Regions from separate parts of the Brevibacillus sp. NRS-1366 genome, predicted to be linked through region 1. Evidence: riboswitches for the same ligand, from Rfam matches in the RefSeq annotation. Region 1 holds a riboswitch; the other holds the start of a gene.
The links. A riboswitch is a leader RNA that binds a small molecule or an ion and turns the genes downstream of it on or off. The one in region 1 is predicted to bind FMN.
Positions count from the first base shown of each region.

Region 2: linked by a shared signal. The riboswitch ahead of ribD (bifunctional diaminohydroxyphosphoribosylaminopyrimidine deaminase/5-amino-6-(5-phosphoribosylamino)uracil reductase RibD) and the one ahead of ACIFQN_RS25565 (ECF transporter S component) in region 1 are both predicted to bind FMN.

Region 1 is NZ_JBITPN010000038.1:45,099-55,368, forward strand. Features, by position in the region: gene ACIFQN_RS25530 (glutamate synthase-related protein) at 1-607, opposite strand, end outside; gene ACIFQN_RS25535 (hypothetical protein) at 853-993, opposite strand; gene ACIFQN_RS25540 (glutamate-1-semialdehyde 2,1-aminomutase) at 1,102-2,394, opposite strand; gene ACIFQN_RS25545 (protein phosphatase 2C domain-containing protein) at 2,546-3,388, shown strand; gene ACIFQN_RS25550 (ABC transporter ATP-binding protein) at 3,492-4,502, shown strand; gene ACIFQN_RS25555 (ABC transporter permease) at 4,495-5,289, shown strand; gene ACIFQN_RS25560 (ABC transporter permease) at 5,293-6,090, shown strand; FMN riboswitch at 6,413-6,568, shown strand; gene ACIFQN_RS25565 (ECF transporter S component) at 6,822-7,433, shown strand; gene proS (proline--tRNA ligase) at 7,780-9,246, shown strand; gene ACIFQN_RS25575 (HAD family hydrolase) at 9,310-9,951, opposite strand; gene ACIFQN_RS25580 (helix-turn-helix domain-containing protein) at 10,020-10,270, opposite strand, start outside.
Region 2 is NZ_JBITPN010000021.1:4,302-14,571, forward strand. Features, by position in the region: gene ACIFQN_RS14225 (bifunctional 3,4-dihydroxy-2-butanone-4-phosphate synthase/GTP cyclohydrolase II) at 1-355, opposite strand, end outside; gene ACIFQN_RS14230 (riboflavin synthase) at 373-1,038, opposite strand; gene ribD (bifunctional diaminohydroxyphosphoribosylaminopyrimidine deaminase/5-amino-6-(5-phosphoribosylamino)uracil reductase RibD) at 1,067-2,167, opposite strand; FMN riboswitch at 2,294-2,442, opposite strand; FMN riboswitch at 2,615-2,762, opposite strand; gene ACIFQN_RS14240 (HAD family hydrolase) at 2,848-3,507, opposite strand; gene ACIFQN_RS14245 (hypothetical protein) at 3,688-4,371, shown strand; gene ACIFQN_RS14250 (hypothetical protein) at 4,396-5,118, shown strand; gene ACIFQN_RS14255 (methyl-accepting chemotaxis protein) at 5,136-5,834, opposite strand; gene ACIFQN_RS14260 (HAMP domain-containing protein) at 5,725-6,288, opposite strand; partial or broken gene ACIFQN_RS14265 (cache domain-containing protein) at 6,291-6,716, opposite strand; gene ACIFQN_RS14270 (Fic family protein) at 6,900-8,144, opposite strand; gene yunB (sporulation protein YunB) at 8,541-9,263, opposite strand; gene ACIFQN_RS14280 (MFS transporter) at 9,306-10,270, opposite strand, start outside.

The DNA.
Region 1 (10,270 bases):
TTGCAGCACCCATGACCTTGTAGGCACTGCTTACGGGACTGAGTGAAGCCACGTGGACATTGTGCGCGGACTCGATTGCAGTATGAATCTCAAACAGTTGTTTGCTATAATTGGCCTCGGTCAAGCCTTCTGTAGCGGCGATGGCGATTTGCCAGAATATTGGCTCATCTCTCTTGCCGTTTCGACCGAGCACGTCCGAGTTTACAGCATTTTCCCGTTCAAGCAAAATAGTGAGCTGATCGTTTGTGAACAGGGAGCGGATTTCTTCCTGCACGCTTTTCGCATCATGGCCGCCGCGCGGTACAAACACATGAGCTACGGCAAAGCGAGGATCATGAGCAAAATCTCCGTCCAGTCCTGCCTGATGCAAATATCTCGACCAGAGAGCGCGGGGAATGTCGGTCAAGATCCCACAGCCGTCCCCTTCGCCGTCGATAAAGCCAGAGCGATGCTCCATTTGAATCAATGAGCGAATGGTCTCATCTATATTTTTTCGAGTAGGCAAGCCTTGTTTTTCGATAATACAAATAATCCCACAGCTGTCATGTTCCATTCGATGATAATCGTGAAATTGTTCGATGGTTTCTTTTTGGTCTCTGTTCAGCATGATTTTCGGTCAGTAGCGACTGACCATCCACCTCCTATAAACAATTCTGAAACTTCTAATAATATTGTGTTGTTTAGAATATCATGAACATTCGCTCAGCGCAATAAAGCGAAAAGGGCCAAATCGGAATGTAAGCGTTTTACTGTTAAGAAAAGTTTTTTTGTCGATAAGAATCCAGACATGCCAACGTCAAAAAATAGACACATTCTCCATGGGAAATGGTGGAATGTGTCTATTTTAGGTGTCTACCGGTCGTGATTTTGCGTTTTGTGGTGTTCGGTCTTCCGAGGTTTTTGGAATCCGGTTACCTCTAACATTTTGCTGTTCATCTTGGAATCCAATGTTTTTTCAGGAGCTTGCGGGTAGGTCTTTTCACCTTTTGACACCAGATCTCCTCCTTCAGAATATACGAAACATCCGTTAGTATTTCCCGAAAGAGGAGCTCATGAAAGTGGCAATAGTTGGCTCCCTATTGTACCTCAACTACCCCCAGGTTATGCGTTCAGCTTTGCAAAAGCCCGGTCTACCGCAGCAATCGTTTTCTGAATATCTTCTTCCGTATGAGCTGTCGTGATGAACCAAGCTTCGTATTTAGATGGAGCAAGGCAAATACCCTCATCGAGCAAGAGGCGAAAGAAGCGGGCAAAAATCTCTCCGTCGGCTTTTTGCGCAGCATCGTAATCGTGTACAGGCTCGTCCGTGAAATAAACAGCCATTGCGCCTTTGACACGGTTGAGCTGGATCGTAACGCCATGTGTACTTGCCGCATGGCGAATGCCATTTTCTAGCATTGCACCGAGACGCTCGAATTCGTCGTATACACCAGGCTGCTTCAGTACTTCCAGGCAAGCGATGCCGGCACGAATGGAGGCAGGATTGCCAGCCATGGTTCCCGCTTGGTACGCTGGGCCGAGTGGCGCTACCTGTTCCATGATTTCCTGGCGACCGCCGTATGCTCCGATCGGTAGACCGCCCCCAATGATTTTTCCCAGAGCTGTCAGGTCCGGCTCAACGCCGAGCAGGTTTTGTGCCCCGCCATAGCAAAAGCGGAAGGCTGTGATCACTTCGTCGTACACAACTAGTGCACCTGCTTCATGAGTCAGTCGATTCACTTCCTCCAGGAAACCAGGCTCTGGCGTCACAATGCCGAAGTTGCCGACAATCGGCTCGACGAGTACGCATGCGGTTTCGTTACCCCACTTGCTTATCGCCTCGGCGAATGCTTCTTTATTGTTAAAAGGAACAGTGATTACTTCACTCGCAATGCTTTGCGGGATGCCGGCACTGTCTGGAATGCCCAATGTGGAAGGGCCAGAGCCAGCTGCCACCAGCACCAAATCAGAATGGCCGTGGTAGCAGCCGGCGAATTTGATGATTTTTACACGACCTGTGTACGCTCGGGCTACACGGATGCAGGTCATGACTGCTTCTGTGCCAGAGTTGTTAAAGCGGATGCGCTCCATGGAAGGAATGGCATCGCGAATCATGCCTGCGAAGGTGACTTCCCATGGTGTTGGCGTACCGTATAGCGTACCATTGGCCGCAGCTTCGCAAATCACTTTGGTTACGTGCGGGTGAGCGTGACCTGTGATGATTGGCCCGTACGCTGCTAGATAGTCAATATATTGATTCCCGTCCACGTCCCAGAAGTACGCGCCACTGGCACGCTCCATCGTTACTGGGGCACCCCCGCCTACAGCCTTGAAGGATCTGGAAGGGCTGTTTACCCCACCTAGAATCACGTCCATGGCTTGTTCGTGCAGCTGCGCGGATCGTTCACGTTTCATGCGTAATCCCTCTTTTCTTGTCAAAAAAGTCCTTCATTATCTTACCACAGCAAATGGACGGGTGGGTATGGACGGAGAACTATAGATCAATAAAAGGAAAAATGATACAATTTTTGGGCAAATCACAACACATAGAAGGCGGTTGTCCACTATGAAACTCGAATGCCTTTCGATCAAAGGGAGCAGCAATATCAACGAGGATGCCTATGTCATTCATCAGGCCAAGCGTGTTTTTGCCGTTGTAGATGGTGTATCTTCTCTCGTCCCGTATGAAGACGAAGCGGGACAGACAGGTGGAGCCATTGCAGCTGAGCTCGTCCGGCGTCATCTGGAAGAATTGTCGGATGAAGTGGGGCTGCAGGACGCCCTCGTCATGGCAAATGAACGGCTGCGCGATCGCATGAGTAAGAGTCAGATCGACCTGACAAAAAAGGAAGCTTTGTGGGGAGCAGCATGTGCTGTGGTTCGGGTAGGAGATGCGCATTTGGAATACGCCCAGACCGGTGACTGTATGATTTTTGCTGTTTATGCAGACGATACGGTACGTCCTTTGACGTATCCACAGGTCAGCCATTTAGAGAGCACGGCTTTTGCCAAGTGGGAGGAAGGGATCGCCCAAGGCTTGCAGACGCGCACCGAGCTGCTTGGGCAATGCATGGATATTTTGATTCATAATCGCTATCAGGCAAATGCGCCAGGGGGTTACGGCGTATTGAATGGCGACGCTGCCTGTCGGGACTTTATCGAGTATGGGCGGATAAACCGTATCGAAATAAAGGCGCTGGTGCTATTGACCGATGGACTTTTCCTTCCGCGTCCCTGTGGCGGAGTCGAGCCAAATTGGGCGGAAACAGTTTTGCCGATCGTCCACAAAGGATTGCAGCGCTATACAGACGACCTCTTGACGCTAGAAAACAGTGATCCCGAATGCACCGCTTTTGTCCGCTTCAAAAAATCAGACGACAAGACCGGAATTGTACTGTATTTGGAGTAACAGTTTGGTGCAGTTTGCCTTTTGCACAATTCCGTGAGCTCATATACACTAACAGGTGTTGTCAACGAAGATATAAGATGATGTTCAAAAAGGACGGTTTTCCATGATTCAAGTAAATCATTTGCAAAAGGAGTTCCGCATTCATCAAGCCAGATCAGGCCTTGGTGGTGCTTTTCGTGATTTGTTCAGCCGTGAATACAAAACAGTAAAAGCGGTGAACGATCTTACCTTTACCGTAGAAGAAGGCGAGATGTTTGCACTTATCGGGGAAAACGGTGCAGGCAAATCGACGACGATCAAGATGCTGACGGGGATTCTGACCCCGAGTGATGGCGAGATCGTGATCAATGGCTACGTTCCTTTCAAACAACGGGAGGAATATGTACGCTCGATTGGCGTCGTCTTCGGACAGCGCTCGCAGCTTTGGTGGGATTTGTCCCCGCTGGAGTCGTTCCGTCTGCTCAAAAGCGTCTACAAGGTTGATGAAACAGAGGGAGAGAAGTGGCTGAACCGCTTGATTGAAGAGCTGGAAATCACACCGTTTGTCAGTCAGCCAGTACGCAAGCTAAGCCTGGGGCAGCGGATGCGCTGCGAGGTCGCTGCCTCTTTGATTCACAAGCCGCGCCTATTGTTCCTCGATGAGCCGACTGTCGGACTGGACGTACTGGTTAAGCAAAAAATCCGTGAGTTTTTGCGCAATCTAAACGAGACGGAACATATGACAATCCTGTTGACCACCCATGATGTCTCGGATATCGAAGCGCTATGCAAGCGCGTGCTGGTCATGGACAAAGGCAAGCTGATTTTTGACGGTCTGCTAAATGACCTGAAAGAAAAGTGGGGCAATGGCACAGAAGTATCGTTCCAGATGAAAAAGCGCACATCGGCAGAGGATCTGCGCCGGGCTTTGGGGGATATGCCCTGTCAGATCGAGCAGGTCAACGATTACGCTCTCAGTGTAAAAGTGGCGCGCAGCCAGGAAATGATGCCGTTTGTCTTGTCCACCGTCATGTCTACTTTTGAAGTCAGTGACGTCAAAATTCTGGAAACGAGCACGGAGGACATTGTACGCAATATTTACTCGACAGACAGCGAGGTAGCAAGCCATGCGTAAGCTGTACATGGAACTGATTCGCATGCGCTTTTTGACCATGCTGGCTTACCGGGTGAACTACTATAGCGGCATCATCATCTACGCGATCAATATCGGAGCGTACTACTTTTTATGGGGAGCCATCTACGGCGGGCAGCAGCAGCTAGGCGGTCTGTCAGTTGAGCAGATGACCTCTTATGTGGCGATTGCCTGGATGTCTCGGGCTTTTTATTTCAACAATATCGACACGGAAATTGCCCAAGACGTGCGAGAGGGCAAGGTCGCGATCGAAATGATCCGACCCTATAATTATCTTTCCGTGAAAACAGCGCAGGCATTCGGGGAAGGGATTTTCCGGTTTCTGTTTTTCGCCGGACCAGGGATCTTCCTCATTAGCCTGATTATACCGTTCACCTTCCCGGCTACTGCGACGGGATGGGGCTTGTATCTCATAAGCCTGATGTTTGCCTTTTTGATCAACACGCAGGTGAACCTGTTGACGGGTTTGTTCACTTTTTTCCTGTTCCGCAATGACGGCATGATGCGGGCGAAGCGGGTCGTCGTCGACCTGATGTCCGGTCTCGTGCTGCCGATCAGCTTTTTTCCGGGATGGGCACAGACTGTTATGGGCTTTTTACCGTTTCAGGCGATTAACTACTACCCCAGCTTGATCTTTACAGGGGCGATCACTCCTTCCCGGGCGTGGGAGCTGATCGGATTTCAGGTGATCTGGATGGTCGTGATTCTGGTTCCCATCTTGCTTCTCTGGCGCAGAGCCAAAAGCAAGCTGGTCGTGCAAGGAGGGTAGATCATGCAAAACATCAAGCATATCATCGGCATTTTCGCAGACTACCTGAGTCAGTATTTTAAGACAAGGCTCGCCTACCGGGCCGATTTCCTCGGCGATCTGGTTTCTAATCTGATTTCTGAGCTGATCAATCTGGTGTTTATTATCGTTGTGTTTACACATGTTCCGATGATGAAGGAGTGGACGCGCGACGAAATCATCTTCATCTACGGATTCTTTCTGGTTCCGTATGCGCTATTCTCGATGTTCTTTGGCTTCTGGGACTTCAACGAGCGCTACATCATCCGCGGGGAGATGGACCGCATCCTGACCAGACCGATTCACAACTTGGCTCAGGTCTGTCTGGAATCCATTGCTCCCGACCGTATCTTTGGTGTTATCACAGGGTTGATCATTATGGGCTACGCGGCCATTTCGCTCAAGCTGTCCTTTTACTGGTACGACCCGCTCATTTTTATTGGGCTTGTCATTAGTGGTGCCCTGATCTATGGGGGAGTGTACACAGCGATCGCGGCCGTCAGCTTTTTCTCCGACTCGCGCACAGGGATTGCCCCGATGATTTACAACATTCAGCAATACGGGCGCTATCCGGTGGATGTGTACAACAAGGTCATTCGCTTTGTACTCACTTACGTACTGCCATTTGCATTTGTCGGTGTCTATCCGGCAGCTTACTTTTTGCGCAAAGAAGTTTGGTATACGTACGCGGCACTTACGCCACTGATGGCCGTCATCTTTTTTGGGATCGGTTTGTTAGTTTGGAACTGGGGTGTCACGAAGTACAGGGGAGCGGGGTCATAGGGACGAGAATCAAGGCACCCCTGTAGGGCATACCTTATATAGGGAAGCATTTTAAGAGTAAGGTAGGCATGTAACAAAAAAAGACCGCCCGGCTGCAACCGGAACGGTCTGTACAATAGTCGCTTCTCACAAGGTGGCGGCTCAATACTGGATGTGAAATAGACCGCAGAGCTGTCAACTCAAGGGCGGTCTATTTCTTTTTGGTCAAGGCAACTATTATTCCGACTAAAAACATCGGAAAAACGTGTTGAAAGTGTCGTTTTGCCACTTTCCACTATTGTCAAATCAAAAAACAGCAGTATAATATGCTTTATACAACTACACATTCCTTCGGGGCAGGGTGAAATTCCCGACCGGCGGTGATCATGCCTTGTGCGTGTTAAGCCCGCGAGCCTCCCGAGCTTGTAAGTAGCGACGGAGTGCAGGATCTGGTGCGATTCCAGAGCCGACAGTACAGTCTGGATGGGAGAAGGATGACGACAGTACGTTTTACACACGTGCTTGTTTGCCTGTGCAAACGGGATGGGACGCAGGGGTACTTTGGGTTTGAAAAAACCGCCCTATTGTTTCTTGTACCCATTTTTGCGCGTGCTTTTGTCATACGCCTGCATTAGCCCTGAGGACGACGTCTCCTCAGGGTTTTTTGTTCGTTTGCAAAGCGTCAGGACGTGTGGATCACGATTGCTGTTGCCATTCCTCAAGAAGGAGAATAAGCTGAGGAGATGGTACACATGAAAGAAACAGCGCTGCATACTTCACGCTCGCGCTCAACCCAACGGCTGGTGACGATTCCGATGCTGGCTGCGGTTGCCTTTATTTTGCAATACTTGGAGGTTCCGATTCCGCTGACGCCCAGTTTTTTGAAGCTGGACTTCAGTACGCTGCCAGCCTTGATCGGGGGACTCATGTACGGTCCTATAGCAGGCATCATCATTGAGGTATTGAAAAATACGCTGCACCTGCTCTTTAAAAATACAGATGGCCTTTTAATCGGTGAGCTTGCCAATGTAATCGCGGGAGCCAGCTTTATCCTGCCAGCGATTTATATGCAGCGATTGGGCCTGGGGAAAAAAGGTTTCCTGACAGGTCTTGCACTCGGCACGCTCTTGATTACAATCGTGATGGCAATCGCCAATGCTTACGTTTTGCTGCCTGCTTACGCTGTCCTGTATCAAATGCCGATTGAGCAACTGCTCCAAATGTTCAACGCGACAAGCATCTGGTCACTCGTCTTGGTAGGTATCGTGCCGTTTAACATTTTCAAGGGTGCTGTCATTTCTTTGGTTGCTTATCCGATCTACGTCAAGCTCGGCTCACGAATCGCTGTACGTGCCACAAATTGACAAGAGCTGCGTGACTTGTTAACATATCTATTTAAATAAGACTTACGTAAAAATAAAGGCAATGAAAGGACCCGCAGCTATCCCCTGGTCACAGAGAGTCAGCTCTAGTCTGGAAGGCTGATACACAGGCATACCTGCACCCCACCCCCAAGCTGCTGGCGAAGAGCCATGCCGGATGCCCCACCGTTATCGGGACTTTTGAGCGGACTGAACGTTTTGTGTTTCAGTCAATCAGGGTGGTACCGCGGATGTTGATCCTCCGTCCCTATTGTGGGATGGGGGATTTTTGCATTTCCAAAAGAGAATTCAAAAAGTCCGGGCAAAGCCAAAAAAGGAGCGAATATCGATGAAAGAGGAAAAAGCATTTGTAAAAGAGATTACGCCACAGGCTGAAGATTTTTCGCGCTGGTACATCGACGCAATCAAGAAAGCGGATTTAATGGATTATACACCAGTGCGCGGCTGTATCGTATTCAAGCCGGACGGGTTTGAGCTGTGGGAACGAATCCAGGAGGCGATGAACAAGCGCTTCAAGGAAACGGGCCACCGGAACGCCTATTTTCCGATGTTGATTCCTGAGTCTTTTTTCCAAAAAGAAAAAGAGCATATCGAAGGCTTCAATCCAGAGCTGCCATGGGTGACAGAAGCGGGTGGAGAGCAGCTGGAGGAAAAGCTGGCGCTGCGCCCTACGTCGGAAACGATTATCGGCCATATGTACAGCCAGTGGATTCAAAGCTACCGCGATCTCCCTATCCTGATCAATCAGTGGGCAAACGTATTCCGCTGGGAAAAGCGGACGATGCCTTTCCTCCGAACATCGGAGTTCCTATGGCAGGAAGGTCATACGGCTCACGCAACAGAAGAAGAAGCCCGTCAAGAGACGATGCAAATGCTGGAGATCTACAGAGAGGTCGTCGAGCAGGAGCTGGCCATTCCGGTCTGGAAGGGACAAAAAACACCGAGTGAACGTTTTGCGGGTGCAGTGGACACCTATTCGATCGAAGCGATGATGAAGGATGGAAAAGCCGTGCAGGCAGGCACCTCCCACTATCTGGGGGATAAATTTGCGCGCGGCTTTGAGATCAAGTTCTTGGATCGCGACAACCAATTCAAGTACGTCCATACGACATCGTGGGGATCCTCGACTCGCCTGATTGGCTCCATGATCATGGTCCATGGTGATGATCGCGGTCTGGCGCTGCCACCGCGGATGGCTCCTACACAAGTAATTATGATCCCGGTTGGCCCGATGAAGCTGCGCGAAAAAGTGATGGAGGCATTCGATCCGCTCTTTGACGAAATCAAAGCCGCAGGCGTGCGAGTCCGTGCTGATTTGCGCGAAGAAACGCCAGGCTGGAAATTCAACGAGTGGGAAATGCGCGGAGTACCGCTGCGTCTGGAACTGGGCCCACGCGATGTGGAAAACGGGCAAGTCATCCTCGCCCGCAGAGATACGGGGGAGAAAGTAACGGTGTCTCTGGAGGGAATTGCACAGACAGTGATCGGACTGCTGGAGGAGATTCAGCAAAACATGTTCCAGAAAGCGTTGGCCTATCGAGATGCCAACTCCCATCTGGATATGGATACGCTGGAGCAATTGTCGGCCCATATCGCCAAAAGCGAGAGCGAAAATACGACGAGCGGCTGGGTGCTCGCAGGCTGGTGTGGGGATGATCAGTGTGAGGCACAAGTGAAGGAAGAAACCAAGTTTACGACCCGCAATATACCGTTTGAGCCGCCAGTAACGAAACAGACTTGCATCTGTTGTGGAAAAGAGGCGCAGCATACTGTCTGGTTCGGACGGGCGTATTAGTCAAACGAAAGGGTGTGTTCTTCAGGCTCGTGAGAACGCACCCTTTTCTTTATTGACGCGATACTAGATGTGAGCGAGCACCCATTTCGTAAAATCCTGGACATCCGTAAACAGGAAGTCAGGCGCTGGATCAAAGCTGCCCGCTTTTTGTGAGACGAGCAGCCAATCGACTCCTACCGTTCGCAAGCCAGCGGCCCGACCTGCCACGACATCAGCATCGCTGTCTCCCACAAAGATTGCCTCTTCTGGAGTGGTCCCTAGTTGCTGCAGCGCTGCCAAAATCCCTTCTGGATGAGGCTTGGGCTGGGTGACTTCATCGCCTGTAATGACAACGTCGAAATACTTCTCCAGTCCCCAGGCAGAGAGTGAAATATCTGCGCTTTTGCGCCCTTTTCCCGTGACGATGCCCATTTTGATGCCGGCAGTTTGAAAAGCCTCAAGCATGCGAACAATTCCATCTGGATTTTGCACACGTTGATGCTCCCCCGTGTACACATCGAAAAAATAGGTCAGGGCAGCATCGTGTTCGTGATCCGGAAGCTTGTTTTTCAAAATCTCGGTCTCTGTGGGGCCAAAGAGGGCGACAATTTGTTCATCGGTGTAATGCTCCTGTAAATAATGCTGGAAGGTAGAGCGAAAAGCAGTAAAAATGAGAGGAAGTGTATCCGCAACCGTGCCGTCAAAATCAAACAAGATCGTACGCATGGGCAGTCCTCCTATTGGATGACAATAAAGAAAACCATCTCACTCGATGGTTTTCTTGGGTGTACTTATTACTCTTCTGAATCGTTAAATGGTTCTTCTGGATCATCTGTCGGATCAGCAGGAGTCAATGGAAAAAGAACGTCAAAAAACTTGAACTTGCGGCGTCCTTCTTCGTTTTTAAGGCCTTTGTACTTGTGAAGCAGTTCACTAATTTCTTCAACCAGTTGATTGCGTTCTTCTTGGCTCAAATAAAATTCAGTCAGGTTGAACGCGAAGGTATGCTTGTACTCCTTACGTACATCCCGATCGCTTGCTACAA
Region 2 (10,270 bases), on a different contig from region 1:
AATCGTCCGCTCCCTTGGTTTCATCCAGCATTGCTTGCACCGTGAGGGATCGCTCTTGCGCCGAGATTCCTGTGTGCGTACTCATTTCATCAATAGAAACCGTAAAAGCGGTTCCTTGCTTATCCGTATTGGCCTCGACCATCGGTTTGAGTTGCAGGCGATCTGCATGTTCCTGTGTTACCGGAACGCAGACCAGCCCCCTTCCATGGGTGACCATGAAATTGATCATTTCTGGCGTGGCTGCTTCTGCGAGGCAAATAAAATCACCTTCGTTTTCCCGATCTTCATCGTCTACGACAATAACCGCCTTGCCTTGGCGCAAATCTTCCAGCGCCTCTTCTATTAGATGAAACATGCTTCTCCCTCCTTAAATTAAACGAATCCATTCTCCTGCAAGAAAGCCAGGCTGAGTCTCGGTGTTTTGTCCCGTTGGTCTGGCGCGGGCGATCGCTGATACCCTAACAGACGCTCCACGTATTTTCCGATGACGTCCGCTTCCAAATTTACCCGATCTCCTATACGTCTATCTTGCAAGCTGGTCTCTGCCAGCGTATGCGGAATAATTGAGACCGAAAAGCTGGATTCATCGACAGCAACGACTGTCAAGCTGATTCCATCTATGCAAATAGAACCTTGCCCGATGATGTATTTCAAGAGGTCCGAGGTCGCTCCGATGCGAAACAACACAGCATTTGCATGCGGCTCGCGCGCGAGAATTGTCCCTGTACCGTCGATATGACCAGAGACGATATGCCCACCAAACCGATCACCTAATCGCATCGCTCGCTCCAGATTTACCCGTTGTCCAGGCCTTGCCAGGCGCAAGCTCGTTCTGTTCATCGTCTCAGGCATCACATCCACACTGAAGTGACGTGATGTGTGCGAAGTGACTGTCAGACAAATGCCATTGACTGCGATGCTATCGCCTATCTGCACCCCTTTCAGAACACGTTCGGCACGAATGACGAGTCGACTATCTTGTTCGTTACCCGTAATTGCCTCCAACACACCAATCTCTTCTACCAGTCCGGTAAACATACAAAACCTCCTCTCTGTTTTATCCGAATCAACTCCACTTCGGGTAACCAACGATTCGAATGTCTTGCTCTCCTATTTGTTCAATCTGTATCTCTGAAAGCGCCACTGCTTCATCCATGGTCGAAAAGCCTTTTCCTCCAAATGGCGATGGAGCGTCGCTGCCGCCGATCAGTTTGAGTGAGACATAGCTGACGACCTTTTGGACTGCCCTCGCTTGTAAAAAGGAGCCGTTGACTTCTGCTCCCCCTTCCACCAGCAATGAGGTAATCCCCCGTTCTCCCAGCTCCTCCAGCACAGCCTCCACCATCATCGGTTCAGCGACAGTGATCACGGATATGCCTTTTTTTAGGAGCGCTTCGCGTTTTTCCGTTGACGCTGATACTGTTGTGAAAATCCAGGTCAGTACTTTCTCTGTGTCTTGGACCACCCTTGCTGTCATAGGTGTGCGTAAATGACTGTCCAAAATAACGCGTATCGGCTGTCGACCATAAAGCTTTCCCTCTCGTCTGGAAGTCAATTCCGGATCATCAGCCAAAACAGTCCCGACCCCAACCAATATCGCATCGTATTGTCTGCGCAGCTCATGTACCTGGGCTCGAGCTTCACTTCCTGTAATCCACCGACTGTGACCCGTTACTGAGGCGATTTTTCCATCCAATGTACTCGCTGTCTTGACGGTAACAAACGGACGCTTTGTCGTGATGTAATGGAAAAAGACTTCATTGAGCTGCTTCGCTTCCTTTTCCAAGGTCCCGATCGTCACGTCCAAGCCGGCAGAGCGCAGCTTCTGTACCCCGGTTCCCGCCACTAGTGGGTTGGGATCCAATGTCGCGACTACGACTCGGCTAATCCCTGCAGCCACAACTGCGTCAGCGCACGGCGGTGTCTTACCGTGATGACTGCAAGGCTCCAACGTGACATACAAGGTAGCACCATCTGCCCGCTCCCCTGCCATTCGCAGCGCGTGTACCTCTGCGTGAGGCTCTCCGGCCTTCAGATGTGCACCCATTCCGACTACAGCACCATCTTTGACCACAACGGCTCCGACCAACGGGTTTGGAGATGTTTGTCCCGCTACTGACCGTGCCAGGTCCAGTGCCCACGCCATATACTTGTTGTCTTGCTCCATCTTGCTCTCCTTTCCTCGCTTGATTCCAGCCAAAGCAAAAAGCCCTGGAAACTTCAATCGTTTCAGGGCATGAGGAAAGAAGCCTTGCTTCACTCGTTTTTCGAAAAAACAAATGAAGAAAGCACACTTTATCTTCTTCCATCCGGACTATACCGTCGGCTCTGGAATTGCACCAGATCAGTCGCTTTTCCAGCATGGTCAGCGAGTCGCGGGCTTGCGACGCGGTTAGCGTCGTCACCGCCGGTCAGGAATTACACCTTGCCCTGAAGATCGTATCGTATGAAGTTACGTTGAGCTGTCTGCCTTCTTTTCCGTGGCCTCGTCCGCCGAAAATGAAAAATGCCCGAGGATAATATCTCCTCAGGGCACCTCGAAAAAAGCCTTTTTTAACCGTTTTTTGCAAAAAACAGCTAGGATGTTTTTAAAAAACATCTAAAAGACCATTCCAAATACCTTCTCCCATCCGGACTTTACCGTCGGCCTTGGATTTGCACCAAGTCAGTCGCTATCCATTTTACCAATAGCGAGTCGCGGGCTCAGACGTGCGTTCGTCATTACCGCCGGTCGGGAATTGCACCCTACCCTGAAGGCTGGTATTCAGTTATGCAAAGTATACCACACTTTTAATCAGAACTAACAGTTTTGTTTGTGATGGAAATTTATATGGAAATAACTGCTGCCTATTCCCCTAAATCCAAAGTCAGCAGCTCGCGCAAATCCGAAATAAACGCTTGCGGCGCCACACCTTGACGCTCCATATCCAGCGGATTTCCGTTATAGGCGATAAATCGTACGCGGCCATCCTGTGCCGCTTTGCCATCAATCCAGGAATCGCCGATCATCGTCCAGGCAGAAGCAGGCAAGTCAGGGTATCGCCCCAGAATATAGGTTATCCCCGCTGGCGATGGCTTTAGCGTAGTCATCTGCTCGCGCGCCACGACCTCGTCGAAATAATGGATAATCTCTGTTTCTTTCAACGCCTCTTGGGCTGCCGCATAAGCATTATTAGTCAATATAAAGAGGTAATAGTTTTGATGCAATTGCTCTAGTATTTCCGCAGCATTTGCTTCCAATACAGCTTGGTGCATCCCTGCTTTTTCGATGGCAGTCACGGCCTCCCACATGTGCGCCTCCAGCTCCGCCGTCATTTTTTCCGACCGTCTCCCGATCTCAATCAATTGCGATGCGGTATGGTTCTCCCACGAAAGCGCCGGGTCGCATATGCCGTTTTCCACCCATAGTTGAAAAATGGCCCGCTTCATCGCCAGAAAGTCGATTTTTGATTGCAAAAGGGTATTATCCATATCAAAAATGATGGCTTTGCGAAATGGTCGATTCATCTGGTACCTCCTATATGGTTAATTGCGACAAAATTGATTATTCCTATCCTAACGGTAATTGTGCCTGGGGTACAGTCCGTCTTGCTACAAATAATTCCTACTGGTGACATATTCTCCTACTTGCACGTCTTTTCATGTAGGATAGGAAATTATCGTTAAAGATCGCAGAGGTGAAAGCTCTTGCTAAGAATAATAGGTTCTTTTGCCATCATTTTTGGAATTGTAATTGGTCTTACTGCTTTCTCATCCCCAAAAACCTTTTCATCAGAAATGCTGAAAATCCAGGACCCCACCACAATCGGTAAGGATCAAATTAAGCAATGGATCCAGCAACAAAGCAAAAAGAAAGATCATTATTTTGAACACCTTACTTTTCAAACAACCAATCTCGACGATGACGATGCATTAGAAGTGGTAGCAACCTTGACAGGCGGTGTGCATATCGGATCTTTCTTTCTTTTTGACAAGCAAGAGAATGGTCAGTATCAACTACTGACAGAGCAGCCCTGGAAAATTGAGAAACTCGACTTAGAACAACCTATCACTTACTTACATGGTAAGAAACTATATCAAACCGTGCATCGTACTGGCGGAACCGGTGTTTCAGTAGAAATTGCTGTACTGTGGTTTATGGATAAAGGCCAGTTAGTAGAAGCCTGGTCAGGTACGCTCAAAGAAACCTCCACTTTTCAAGATGAATACTATGCCCAGCTAGGTTCCTATCATATTTTCGAAGAGAATCTTCACTATTTCACTACCACGTACAAGCGCTCTGTCGATGACACAAAGACTCCCTCTTTTTTTAAGCAAGCATCATCTACCTTTACCTTTAACGGCACAATTTTCGAGTCTCTGATTAACTAAGTGCAAAACTACAGGTGATCTTTCATGAACAAATGGTTCAAGCTTTTTTTATTCGTCCCCATGCTTCTCCTTGATTTATCTGGCTGTATGAATCAAACCGATCAGAACGAATCTGTTCCCCCACCAGATGCTCCCATCGTAGAAGCAATAGAGGAACTAACAATCTCCTTTGATTCCAAACAAATAAAAGTATCCGTAGACCAGATTCCATCCCTACGTGAATATCTCATTCAATATGATGCAGCGCAGCGACAAGAAGAATTGGAGCGTATTGTCATTAGATCCTTTGCATCTGAGACAGTAGGTTTATTTGCCGATATCAGCTATTCTTGTGGCGTGAAGTTATGTAATCACGTGCTCATCCAAATCAAAAACGACGAGATCAAGACGCTTCCATTCGGTTCATCTAGTATTTTTCAGAAAGCATTGTTTTCACCTGATGAAAAAATGCTGGGTATTGTTTTAGGCAGAAATGAAGGTACTGAGCTTGTAAGAAATAACTTATTTGTCGTAGATATAAAAAGACTAGAAGCGGCAAAAGTGGCATGTTCAAGTGATGTTGTCAATCAACTCGTTGAAGTAGATTCCTTTATTTGGCCGATTCATCTAATACAATGGCTTGATAACAAAACGTTAGAGGTGACCGTTCCCCAGTTGAACGACTCTTCCTACGACGCTCTCGTTACGTGGAAGAAAGGAAACGGTGCTGAAAGAGCGCTGCAGGTGGAATTGGAATCTAGCGACTAATCATCTAATCATCTGCATCACTTTTCGAGAAAGAAAATCGGGGATATGGAAAGCGACAGCCCAATGACTGTCGATTTTGCACCCAAACCCTTAACAAAAACTATGTAAGAGACACATGTAACCTTACACCTTAATCGATTTACTAGCATTTGCATTTCCTCAGCCAGCTCTGCAAGCGCCTGGGTAAAAGTCACGATCTCATTCATCCCTGCTGCTTGCTCTTCATTGGCTGTAGAGTTTTGCTCAATTGCACTCGCGATTTCTTCGGCTGCTTGACTGATTGTCTCCATTGCCGACTCAATCTGGATGGTTCCGCCTGAGATGTGTTTGATAGACGTGCTAATTTCCTGCACTTTTCCCGTCACCCGAGAGACTGCCTGCTTGATTTCATAAAAGGCTCCGTGAACCTGCTCTACCTGCTTCAGTCCCTCTTCCACTTTTTCTTCTCCAACTTTCAAAGAGGTACACGCTTCTTCAATATCCTTTAGAACGATCGTAATCAATGAGGTTACCTGGACCGCCGCATTCTCGGACTGCTCCGCCAATTTGCGTACCTCTTCAGCTACTATTGAGAAACCGCGCCCCATCTCTCCCGCACGCGCCGCCTCAATCGCGGCATTCAAAGCTAGCAGGTTGGTCTGATTGGAAATCTGTGAAATGATCTGGACAATGTCGCCGATTTCCTGCGATCGTTCTCCCAGAATGTTGACTATCAACTTTCGTCCGTTCAGCCGCTTGCTGAATATCGCTCATTTTGCCCCTGACTTGATTCACCATCGTCGACCCATTCTCCGATAAGGTTAACGTTGTCTCCATCATATCCGTCATTTCTGCCCTATTTTCAACGATTCGCTTTACCCCAGCCGCTGCTTGGTGAACGGCAACCGTTACTTCATCCATATGGTTTACCTGTTCTTCGGCACCAGCAGCCACTCTCTGGGGCGAATGCGCAATCTGCTCAGTAGTGCGGACGCTTTGCTCCATGTTTACCGACAGCTCCTGAGAGGATGCCGCCATTACTTCCGATGCCTTGCTGATTTTGAGAATGACCTCCCTCAACTGCTTGACCATTGAATTGACCGAACCGCTTAGCTGACCGATTTCATCGGTTGAACGAATTTTCAGTTCTGCAATCCCCAGCTCCCCATTCGAGATGCGATTGGTCGCCACGGTTACCTCAAGCAAAGACTTGATTTTCCGGCGGTCACATACCAGATCACCAGACTCGTAACCAGCAATTCGATGCCCAGAAATAGGATCAGCTTGTTTTGCATCGACTTGACCAGTAGTTCATACGGGGTATTAAGGACACCAACATACCAGATCCCGATTATTTCTCCCGCACTGTTTTTGATTGGTTCATACGCGGTCTGGTTCAAAACACCGACTACTTCCGCCTCACCAACATAGGTGCGTCCTTCCTTCAATACGGCTTGCTCAACTTCAGGGGCTACCGTTGTCCCGATCGCCCTTGTGCCGTCATCCTTTATTACATTCGTAGCAATACGCGTATTCCCGAGAAAAATGGTTACCGTATCACCGGTTAACGTTCCGATTTCATCGACGATTGAAAAATTTTCATTCGTGACATTTTCGCCCTTATATAGTTGGCTCCCTCGAACCTCCCAATCCCCTGCGTATCGCTCAGTTTAAGTGGATCCTTTATCCTAGGAAGACCATCGTTCGAGCCATAAACTCCCGCTCCGCCCTCTGTCTAGTAAGTAAAAAGCGACAACCCAATATTGTCGCTTTTTACCTTCTCTTCATACAAAGAAAAAACATTATCCATAAGGTTTATCCTTGGTAAAACCCTCAAGACCCAAGTAAGTAAAGATAAATTTTTTTCCTTTTCTTATTTTCTTAAGAATTCCCAGCTCGGACAGTTCCGTTAATTCACGACGTGCAGTTTCATAAGAAACCTTGTATCTTTTTTTGTAATCCTCTATTACCGCAATATTGTTATCTTTTTTATTTATGTAATCAATAAATTTGTTTTGTCTAACTGAAAGATATATCCCCTCTTCGGCAAGCTTTTCTTTCAGGATATCCTTGCTTAATGCTTTCCTAAAGCGATAAATAACCTCCATTATTGATTCATAGGTCATTTCTGCATTTGCAACTAAGAAATATGTCAAATCACTCTCATAATCTTCACTATCTTTGATTGCCTTGTAGTATTTATTCCGATGTTTTTCAATAATTGAAGACACTGAGAAAAACTTAAAAAAAGAATATCCTTTTTTTAATAAATACATATAAGAGAACGCTCTCGCTACCCGTCCATTTCCATCAAAAAAAGGATGCACATAGACAATGTAAAAATGAATGATCCATGCCTTTATTATTGGGTGTATAAATTCCCCTGCTTCGTCTGAATTAATAAACGTAAATAAATCATCCATCATCCATTGGACATCTTTTTCATGGGGGGCAGTATACACCGGAACAGTTTCATCCTTTTGTGAAAAAACATAAACATAATCATCTCTATATTTCTCAGTTTGTTCTTCAGGCTCCAACGTATTTTCTGTTATCTGTTTATGGACACTTAAAAATAGATCCTCATTTAACTCTCTATCAATATTTTCAAGAATAAAGATTAACGTTTGAAAGTTGTTAATTATCATTCTTTCGCTTTTGTTTTTGGGATCGTTAGCCTTAACTACTTCTTTAGCCCTTTTTTTTGTTGAAAATGCTCCTTCAATAACACATGAATAATACGCTTCATCAAAGATAGTATCTAGAATAACTTCTTTCTTGATATTTGAACCTACTAATTTTTCAAGCTCACTACGAGATGTAACATCAATTTGGTTCAATATCTTTTGTAAAAAAGGGGGTGAAGTAAACCAAAATTTTTTACCTTGCTGGTCTTTTAAAGGTATTTCTCTTGCCATTTTCAACCGTTGATCAAGTATAAAATCCCAAACATCCTCAACCTTGTTTCCTGGATCTAATCTAAACGCAATTTCTCTTTTTTGAAGATATCGTTCATGAGAAAACTTTTTAATAAAATCTATGGACATCAAACTCACCTCCCCTGCATATATTATACACATTCCACACCTTTTTTATTACTAATCTTCTACTAATTTGTTCCTAATAATAATTGCTAGACTACAAATAGACAAGGGGAAAAATGTCACGTATTGTAGGAAAAGGCATCTTTCATTATCTTCTTTTTACGCCCTCTTTAGTCGAAGTAACACATCTTTATTAAAACCTAGTAGCTAAGGTGTTGTGGAGAAGCATGTTTCACTATATATCGCTACACTGCTCTTTAGGAATTATAGGAACACACTCCTGTAGTATGCTGAGATTAGTAATAATTGCTACTATCTACTCTTAGCAACTCTTCACTGTAAACGAACATGCACACTCTCCATGACAAAAAAGCGACAGCCCCATGCTGTCGCCCTCCACTATGGACTATCATACCCATCAGACTCTGCACGCGGCACATCCGGCTTGCCTTCGGGACTGTTGTATAGATACTGCGGTACATCGCCGATGATCAGCGAATGCGTAATCGGAATCTTTGTCGTGATCGTCTGCTCCTCTGTAGCAAACGGGATGACAATCCGCAAATCCACTTCCACAAAAATGTAGACAGTCGCCAGCACCATATTGATGCCAGCTTCCTTTAATTCAGTCTCCAGCTTGGTCTTCACCGATCCGATTGGTACAAATGTTACCGGCAAATTGGGCCCCATCTGCGCCAAAAAGCTGTTCCCTGTCGCAAGTCCGAGCGGAATCGTGCGGTCAACTTTATCTGTCTCAAATTCCTGAAGCTTGTTCTGAACTCTCGAGGTGGTTTCGCCCACAATTCTCGCGTATTCCTTGAAGTTAAACTGATACGCCTGAATCTGCCCCTCATTGTTCTTTTCAATCTTGACGATCTGGTTGAAGTCGACTCCTTGTTGGGATATCCGCTTGGTCACAGCGTCCGTAATCGCTTCTTTCGCCAATTGTTCTGCCTTTTGCGATGCCAAAATCAAGAGCGTCGGTTCCAGTCGATTTTGCAGGAACACCAGAAATTGAATCGACATCACCAAAAAAATCACCAGCGCGATTAAAATCGCTTTCGTCGGGGAAAGCGGGTTCCTCCAACGCCGACGGGGTCGAAATATGGCCACGCCCGTCACCTCCCAATTGGTACATCCTATGGTGGGAGAGTGAAAAAAAGACTACCGCTTGCCGTGCTTCAAGTAGCTGCCCAGACTGATTAGACCGAAAACAAATAAAGCCTGCGCGAGGAAAATCATTCCGAACAACGTGAGCGAAACGGCAAGCGGAGGTGCAACCAAAAATCCGACAAAAAACCCCGTTCGGCTGAGCAGACCCTGTATCCCCATCACCCGGCCGCGAATTTGGTTATCTGCCTGTTGAAGAATCGTGCTTTTGTATACTTGAGCCCCTCCCGCAAATAATCCAGCGCCAGTCAAAAGCAACAGTACACTCCACGTATCGTCAAAAGCAAAAGCTAGAGTAACTGCCACAGCCGTCAAAAAGGAAGCTGCAAACATACCTGTCACGAGCTGGACTCGTAAACGAGAAGCGAGAAAGGAGCCACCAAGTGCACCGACACTCATCGCAGACCACATAAACCCGTGCAAGGTAGCATCCCCTGCGGATAGCCGATCAGCCAAAAAGGGCAGCCCATAATTATGCGAAGCCGTACTGATGGACTCAAACAAGGCCAACAGACTGATGGCAAACAAAACGGGATGCTTCCGCAAATATAGCAGCGTGTACCCTAGTCCCGTCGTCTTGCCTGCCTGCCCATCAGTTGGGTCGGCTGGCAGGTCTGCACGATTCTCCCAGCGAAAACGCGTCAGCATCAACGCCGAGAAAAGAAAGCTGGCCGCATCACATGCGATGACAAACAAATAGCCAAAATGGTCGGTCAAAAACCCGCCGAGGGCGAAACCAATGATGCCGACAGCCGATTCCAGACGCACAGTGAGCCCATTGATCTTGACCAATTGTTCAGAGCCAAACATCTGTGGCAAAGAAGACTGGAAGCTAATGTGGAATAAGGTGTAGAGCATCCCTTTGAGAAAAGCTGCCGTTATCACAACATACGGATTTGGAAAGAAGAGAATCGCCAAGATAGCAAGACCTGCTCCCAGATCACTTGCAATCATCGCCT